Regions from separate parts of the Nonomuraea sp. NPDC050540 genome, predicted to be linked through region 1. Evidence: riboswitches for the same ligand, from Rfam matches in the RefSeq annotation. Region 1 holds a riboswitch; the other holds the start of a gene.
What was found. Region 1 has a riboswitch for cyclic di-AMP ahead of ACIBI5_RS41200 (coiled-coil domain-containing protein). Riboswitches for the same ligand answer to the same signal wherever they lie in the genome.

Region 1 (3,200 bases):
CGAGCGAGGCGCCGGCGGTGGGGCCAGAGGCCGCGACCAGCCGCGACAGGTGCAGGGCGAGCCGCATGAGCAGGACGATCAGCGCCACCTTCATGGCCAGCACGATCGTCGCGGAGATCTGTAACGCGCCGCCGATGAGCAGCGCGGCGGTGACCGCGTCGCCGGATCGTGCGGAGGTGTCGCGCCACTCGCCGTCGAACGCCCGGACGCCTTCGCCCTCGTTGCGCGCGGTGGTCTGGGCGGCGTGCGTGGCCGCGGTCGAGGAGACGCGCACCGCCGTCATCGCGAAGGAGATCCACTGGGTACCGGCCGCGTACAGCCGGTCCTCGTCGACGAGCGGCCACGAGACGACGATGTTGAGCAGCATGGCCAGTCCCGGCGGTGGCTGCAGCGCCACGGTGCCCCTCCTTGCCCGGTGATCACATCCGAGGGGTCACACTACTGGGGCGCACTCACTGCATGGAGATGTGCGGGTGGTCGAAGTGGTTCTCGGTGATGCTGCCGCGGTCGCTCATCGCCCGCCATCCCGATCCCATGTTGATGCGCTGCTTCCAGATGACGTACTTCACGCCGAAGCGGTTCTTGTTCTTGATTGCCCAGGCCGCGATCTGGTCGCCGAGCGCCTGGTTGGCGGCGGTGGGCATGGAGCCGCCGGTGCTCATCATGAAGTCGCAGGCCCGGCCGAGCGGGTGCTCGCCGCCGCCGCCCGAGCGGTAGCAGCCGACCTCGAAGGGCAGGTTGAAGGTCTTCTTGATCTCGTCGCGGATGATCCGCATCCGTGAGGTGATGTTGTCGGAGCCGGAGGGCAGCTCGGGGGCCCAGGAACCGTCGTTGCGCTTGCCGGTGCCGTACGGCATGAGGTCCTGGAGCTTGTCCTTGATGTCCTTGATGACGCCTTCGGCCTCGTCGCGCTCCTTGTCCACCTCATCCGCCTGCCCGGCGATCTGGGTGGTGAGCGCGGCGGCCGCGTCGGCGGCCTTCTTCTTCTCGTCGCGGGCGGCGGCGACGCCCGCGATGACCGCCTGCTCCTCGTCGGTGAGCTGCTCCAGTACGGCCGCGCCCGGCGCGTCAGGCGTGTACAGGAAGCCGGGCAGCGTGCCGCCGCTGCCCTGGTAGCGCAGCTGGGCGATCTCGGCCACCCGCCGCTCGGCCTCGACCAGGGCCGTCTCGGCGGTGGCCAGGCGCGCTTGGGCGGACTTCTCCGCCTCCTTCGCCTTGGCGAGGGCCACGCGCTTGCCGTTGTAACTCTCGATGAGCTTGTCCACCTGGGTGTTGAGCTTCTTCAGCTCGGCCCGCAGCTGCTTCTCGCTCGGCTTGGGCGCGGCGAGCGCGCTCGCCGGGGTGAGCGCCACAGCTGCGGCGGTGATGAGACCGATGGCCAGAGTCGCGGGGGACGCAACCGCCACGTGGGGGATTCCTCTCCATCTGCCGGCCGGGTTAGCTGACGGGTTCGGGCATGGAGATGCCCTACCACCGAAGTGGATTCACCCCAGGTGAGGCTGGGTCCCCGGCTCCCGGGCAACACGCCCGGGATTAGGCGGCAACGGCTGTGACAACCGGTGCGTGAGGGATATTAGTAGTAAATGGCGGGTAACGCGACTTCAAGTGGAAATCAATTAGTGATCTACCTGTGATCGAAGCAGGCGTGCGGCCTCCTCGGGCAGCACGTCGTTGACGAAGGCCCCCATCGCCGACTCCGACCCCGCCAGGTACTTGAGCTTGCCGGGCGCGCGCCTGATCGAGAACAGCTCCAGGTGCAGATGTCCCAGCTCACGCAGGTACCGCACCGGCGCCTGGTGCCAGGCCGAGATGTACGGCATGGCCACCCCGAAGATCCCGTCCAGCGCCCGCAGCACCGAGGTGTAGAGCGGCGCGAAGGCCGCCCGCTCCGCCTCGGTCAGCGCCGCGAGGTCCGGCACCTGCCGATGCGGGTAGACATGCACCTCGTACGGCCAGCGCGCCGCGGCCGGCACGAAGGCGGTCCACAACTCGTTGGCCGCCACGACCCGCTCCCCGGCCCGTTCGGCGGCCAGCACGTCCGCGAACAGCCCCGGCCGCCGCTGCGCCGCCGCGAGCTGCAGCTTGGTCCGCGGCGTCACGTAGGGGTAGGCGTAGATCTGCCCGTGCGGGTGGGGCAGCGTGATCCCGATCTCCTCGCCCCGGTTCTCGAAGACGAAGACCTGCTCCACGCCCTCGATCGCGGACAGCTCGGCGGTGCGGTCCGCCCACGCCTCCATGACCAGTTCGACCTGCGCGTCGGTCAGCCGTGAGAACGACGAGGAGTGCTCGGAGGTGAAGCACACCACCTCACACCGCCCCGCCCCCGGCCGCACCTCACTCAGGCCGCCCACATCGTGATAAGTCCCAAAATTTCCGCTGAAAGATGGGAAGCGGTTCTCGAACACCACCACGTCATAGTCGTGCGCCGGGATCTCCGAGGCCCGCGTGTCGGACGACGGGCACAACGGGCACTCGTCGGCGGGCGGCAGGAACGTCCGCGTCTGCCGGTGCCCCGCGATCGCGATCCACTCCTCGGTCAGCGGGTCGTAGCGCAGCTCCGAGGCGAGCGGCCGGGGGTCGAGCGGGCGCCGGTCCACCGCGCCGCGGTCGGCGTCGTCGCGCCGGTCGAAGTAGATCAGCTCTCGCCCGTCGGCCAGGTGGGTGATGGTGCGCTTCACTGCGTGCCCTCCGCGATGATCAGTTCCCCGACGCGCTCGGCCAGCTCGGCGCGCGCCTCGGCGGGCAGACCCTGGTCGCTGATGACGACGTCGGCCTCTGCCAGGTCGGCGATCGTGCTGATGCCGACGGTGTTCCACTTGGTGTGGTCGGCCGGCACGACCAGGCGGTGGGCGGCGGCCACCAGTTCCCGGTCGGTCTCCGACTCCAGCAGGTTCGGCGTGGTGAACCCGGCGCGCGCGCTCATCCCGTGCACGCCCAGGAACAGCGTGTCCACGTGCAGGCGGCGGATCGCGGCGACGGCGACGGGACCGACCAGCGCGTCGGAGGGCGTGCGGACGCCGCCGGTGAGCACCACCGTGCGGTCGGCGCGCGGGGCGCGGTGGAAGACGTCGGCGACCGGGACCGAGTTCGTGATGACGGTGAGGTCGGGCACCGAGACCAGGTGGTGGGCCAGCGCCCACGTGGTGGTGCCCGCCGACAAGGCGACCGCGGTGCCGGGCCCGACCAGCTCGGCGGCGCGG
Region 2 (3,200 bases), on a different contig from region 1:
CGGTCAGACCGAGGTGGTCCAGGAGCATGGCGACCGAGAGGATGGTGGCGGTCGGGTCGGCCTTGCTCTGCCCGGCGATGTCGGGGGCGCTGCCGTGCACCGGCTCGAACATGCTCGGCGCGGCGCCTTCGGGGTTGATGTTGCCGCTGGCCGCGAGGCCGATGCCACCGGCCACCGCGGCGCCGAGGTCGGTGATGATGTCGCCGAACAGGTTGTCGGTGACGATCACGTCGAAGCGCTCGGGCTGGTTGACGAAGAACATCGTGGCCGCGTCGATGTGCACGTAGTCGGTGGCGACCTCGGGGTACTCCTCGGCCACGCGGTCGAAGGTGCGCTGCCACAGGTCACCGGCGAAGGTGAGCACGTTGGTCTTGTGGACCAGCGTGAGCTTCTTGCGCGGGCGGCTCTGCGCCTTGGCGAAGGCGTAGCGGACGACGCGTTCGACGCCGTAGGCGGTGTTGATGGACTCCTGCGTCGCCACCTCGTACGGCGTGCCCTTGCGCATGGCCCCGCCGGTGCCGGCGTAGAGCGACTCGGTGCCTTCGCGGACGACGACGATATCGACGTTCTCGGCCGGTGTGTCGGCCAGCGGCGTCGCGACGCCGGGCAGCAGCTTGACCGGGCGCAGGTTGACGTAGTGGTCGAAGTCGAAGCGGATGCGCAGGAGCAGGTCGCGCTCCAGCAGGCCGGGCGGCACCTTGCGGGGGTCGCCGACGGCGCCGAGCAGGATCGCGTCGTAGCCGCGCAGCTCCTGCAGCACGGAGTCGGGTAGGACCTCGCCGGTCCTGGCGTAGCGGTCCGCGCCGAGGTCGTACTCGGTGATGTCGAACTTGGGACCGACCGCCTCGAGAACCTTGAGGCCCTCGGTCACGACCTCGGTACCGATGCCGTCTCCGGGGATGACGGCCAGGCGAATGCTACGCGACTCCATGGGCGGTACCTTACCGGGTCGTCTCGCCTGACGAGCAACCCATCTCATTTCCCGGACACTCCATTTTGCCCGATTTGCACGCTTTTGACTGTTTCGTTAGAGTCCCACCAGCCTAATCCGCACACCGCAGTGCGGAGCCGGGGACCCACCTCCCCCATTGGGGCGAATCGGCGCTTACCACGCCGTAGGGCGACTTCCAGGCCCGAGCCCGACAGCTAACCCGGTAGGCCTTGTGGAAGGACATTCCCCTGTCTCGCATCATCGCGACCGCTGTGCTCATCACCGTCTCCGGTGTCACCGCAGCCACCCTCGCATCCCCCGCCATCGCATCCCCCGCCTCCCCCGCTTCTCCCGCCTCCCCCGTCACCACCGTCGACCCCTACGACGTCACGCTGACCAGCCAGGGCCTCAAGGAAATCCAGGAGCGGCGGACGCCCAAGCCCAGCTGGCAGAAGGCCCTGGCCTACGCCATGGACAAGCGCGGCACCCCGTATGTCTGGGGCGGCACCACCAAACGCGGCTACGACTGCTCCGGCCTCATGCTCCGCGCCTACGAAAGCGCGGGCATCGAACTACCCCGCACCGCCGCCCAGCAGTACTCGGCGTTCTCCAGAAAGATCAGCTGGAAGAACCTGAAGCCCGGCGACCTGGTCTTCTTCTCGGGACTGGGGCACGTGGGCATGATCTCCCGGCCTGGGCACATGGTGCATTCGCCGCGTACCGGTGATGTGGTCAAGGAGGAAAAACTGAGCGCCTGGCGCCGCCGCGCCTTCGTGGGCGCCGTGCGTCCGGATCCGGCGGGCGTCAAACTCACCAACCAGCTCGAAAAGATCCGCCAAGCCCCCGCGCCCGTCATGCCCACCGCCACGCTGTGACGCGCCCGTTCTCCTGATCTTCTCCTGATCACCTGATAGCGCTGATCCCGCCGGCCCGTCGCGGCGAGCTGTCGCGGTTTCTCCCGTGCGTGGCTTCACTCACGCGCGGGAGAAACCACGGCCTCGGTCGCGCGGGCAATGTCGCGACTTTCTCACGCCGCGCGCGGGCTCTCGCGCGGGCCCTTTCGCGACTTTCTCACGCCGCGCGCGGGCTCTCGCGCGGGCCCTTTCGCGGTTTCTCCCGCGAGCGGCCCTGTCGCACGCGAGCTTCTGTCGCGTGGGGTTCTGCCACTGCAGGTTCTTCTCCTACGGCAAGCCACCCACCCCCACCCGCCGCACGTGGACCTCTCTGTCCAGGGAGACGGTCGTCCAGCGGGGGTGGCTGACCGCCGTAACGAGCGCACGCACAGGCGGCATCCCCCATACCCTCGCTGATCTCAGCCCATACGGGTGGAGAAGATCAGGTCCCAGGCGCGGCCCCTCGCATGGGCGACGGCGCCCAGCAACACCCCGCTGTCACCCAGAGCGCTGGCCACGATCGTGGGCCGGAGGGGCCCCAGTTCGCCGATTCGGCGTTGGATGGCGTCGCCCAGCAGGTCGAGGTTGTGTCCTACGCCGCCGGAGAGCACGATCACCTCCGGGTCCAGGACGGCGGCCACCGCCACGAGCAGCCCGCCGATCCGCCGGCCCTCCGCTGCCACGACCGACAGCGCCGCCGGATCGCCCCGTTCCGCGGCGGCGAAGATCTCCTTGGCCGTTCCCAGGGACAGCCCGGCGGCCCGCGCCGCCCGCACCACCCCCGGAGCCGCGGCCACGGTCTCGGTTGCCCCGTGCTCCCGCACGCTCGCATCCCCCTGATCCGCGCCGACCGCCTGCACGACACCGGGGAACGCTTCTCTGGCGCCCTGGACCGACGCCCCGGCAACAGATCCGGCACTCGATACCCCGGACGGCAGATCCGGGTCGGGCGTGCGCTGGGTGTCGGGCGTGCCCTGCGTGTCGGGGTTGGGTCCGCCGTCATGGCCAAGCCGCGCCTCCGAACCCGGCCGCGCCTCGGAGCCGGCCCAGGCGTCAGAGCCAGGCCGGGTGCCGGGGCCAGACCGCATGCCGGAGCCGGGTCGGGCCTCGGAGTTCTGCCGGGTGTCGGCGCTGGGCCGGGTGTTGGGGTTGGTGTCGGCGCTGGGTCGGGTGTTGGGGTTGGTGTCGGGGCTGGGCCGGGTGTCGGGGCTGGGGCTGGGGCTGGCGTTGGTCGTTGGGGGGTTGGGGCTTGGGCTGGTCGTTGGGGGGTTGGGGGTGGAGGGCTCGGGGGCGGGGGTGGGGAGGTCGTCGGTGGCGGGGAGGTAGGAGACCTCGCCTGCCGCGCCCCTGGCGCCCACGTACAGTTCGCCGTTGAC

Region 2: linked by a shared signal. The riboswitch ahead of ACIBI5_RS09670 (C40 family peptidase) and the one ahead of ACIBI5_RS41200 (coiled-coil domain-containing protein) in region 1 are both predicted to bind cyclic di-AMP.

What each region holds. Positions count from the first base shown of each region.
Region 1 is NZ_JBITHA010000016.1:227,740-230,939, forward strand. It holds gene ACIBI5_RS41195 (hypothetical protein) at 1-397, opposite strand, end outside; gene ACIBI5_RS41200 (coiled-coil domain-containing protein) at 453-1,406, opposite strand; cyclic di-AMP (ydaO/yuaA leader) riboswitch at 1,413-1,550, opposite strand; gene galT (galactose-1-phosphate uridylyltransferase) at 1,617-2,678, opposite strand; gene ACIBI5_RS41210 (DeoR/GlpR family DNA-binding transcription regulator) at 2,675-3,200, opposite strand, start outside.
Region 2 is NZ_JBITHA010000002.1:710,115-713,314, forward strand. It holds gene ACIBI5_RS09665 (3-isopropylmalate dehydrogenase) at 1-931, opposite strand, end outside; cyclic di-AMP (ydaO/yuaA leader) riboswitch at 1,031-1,176, shown strand; gene ACIBI5_RS09670 (C40 family peptidase) at 1,204-1,806, shown strand; gene ACIBI5_RS09675 (ROK family protein) at 2,244-3,200, opposite strand, start outside.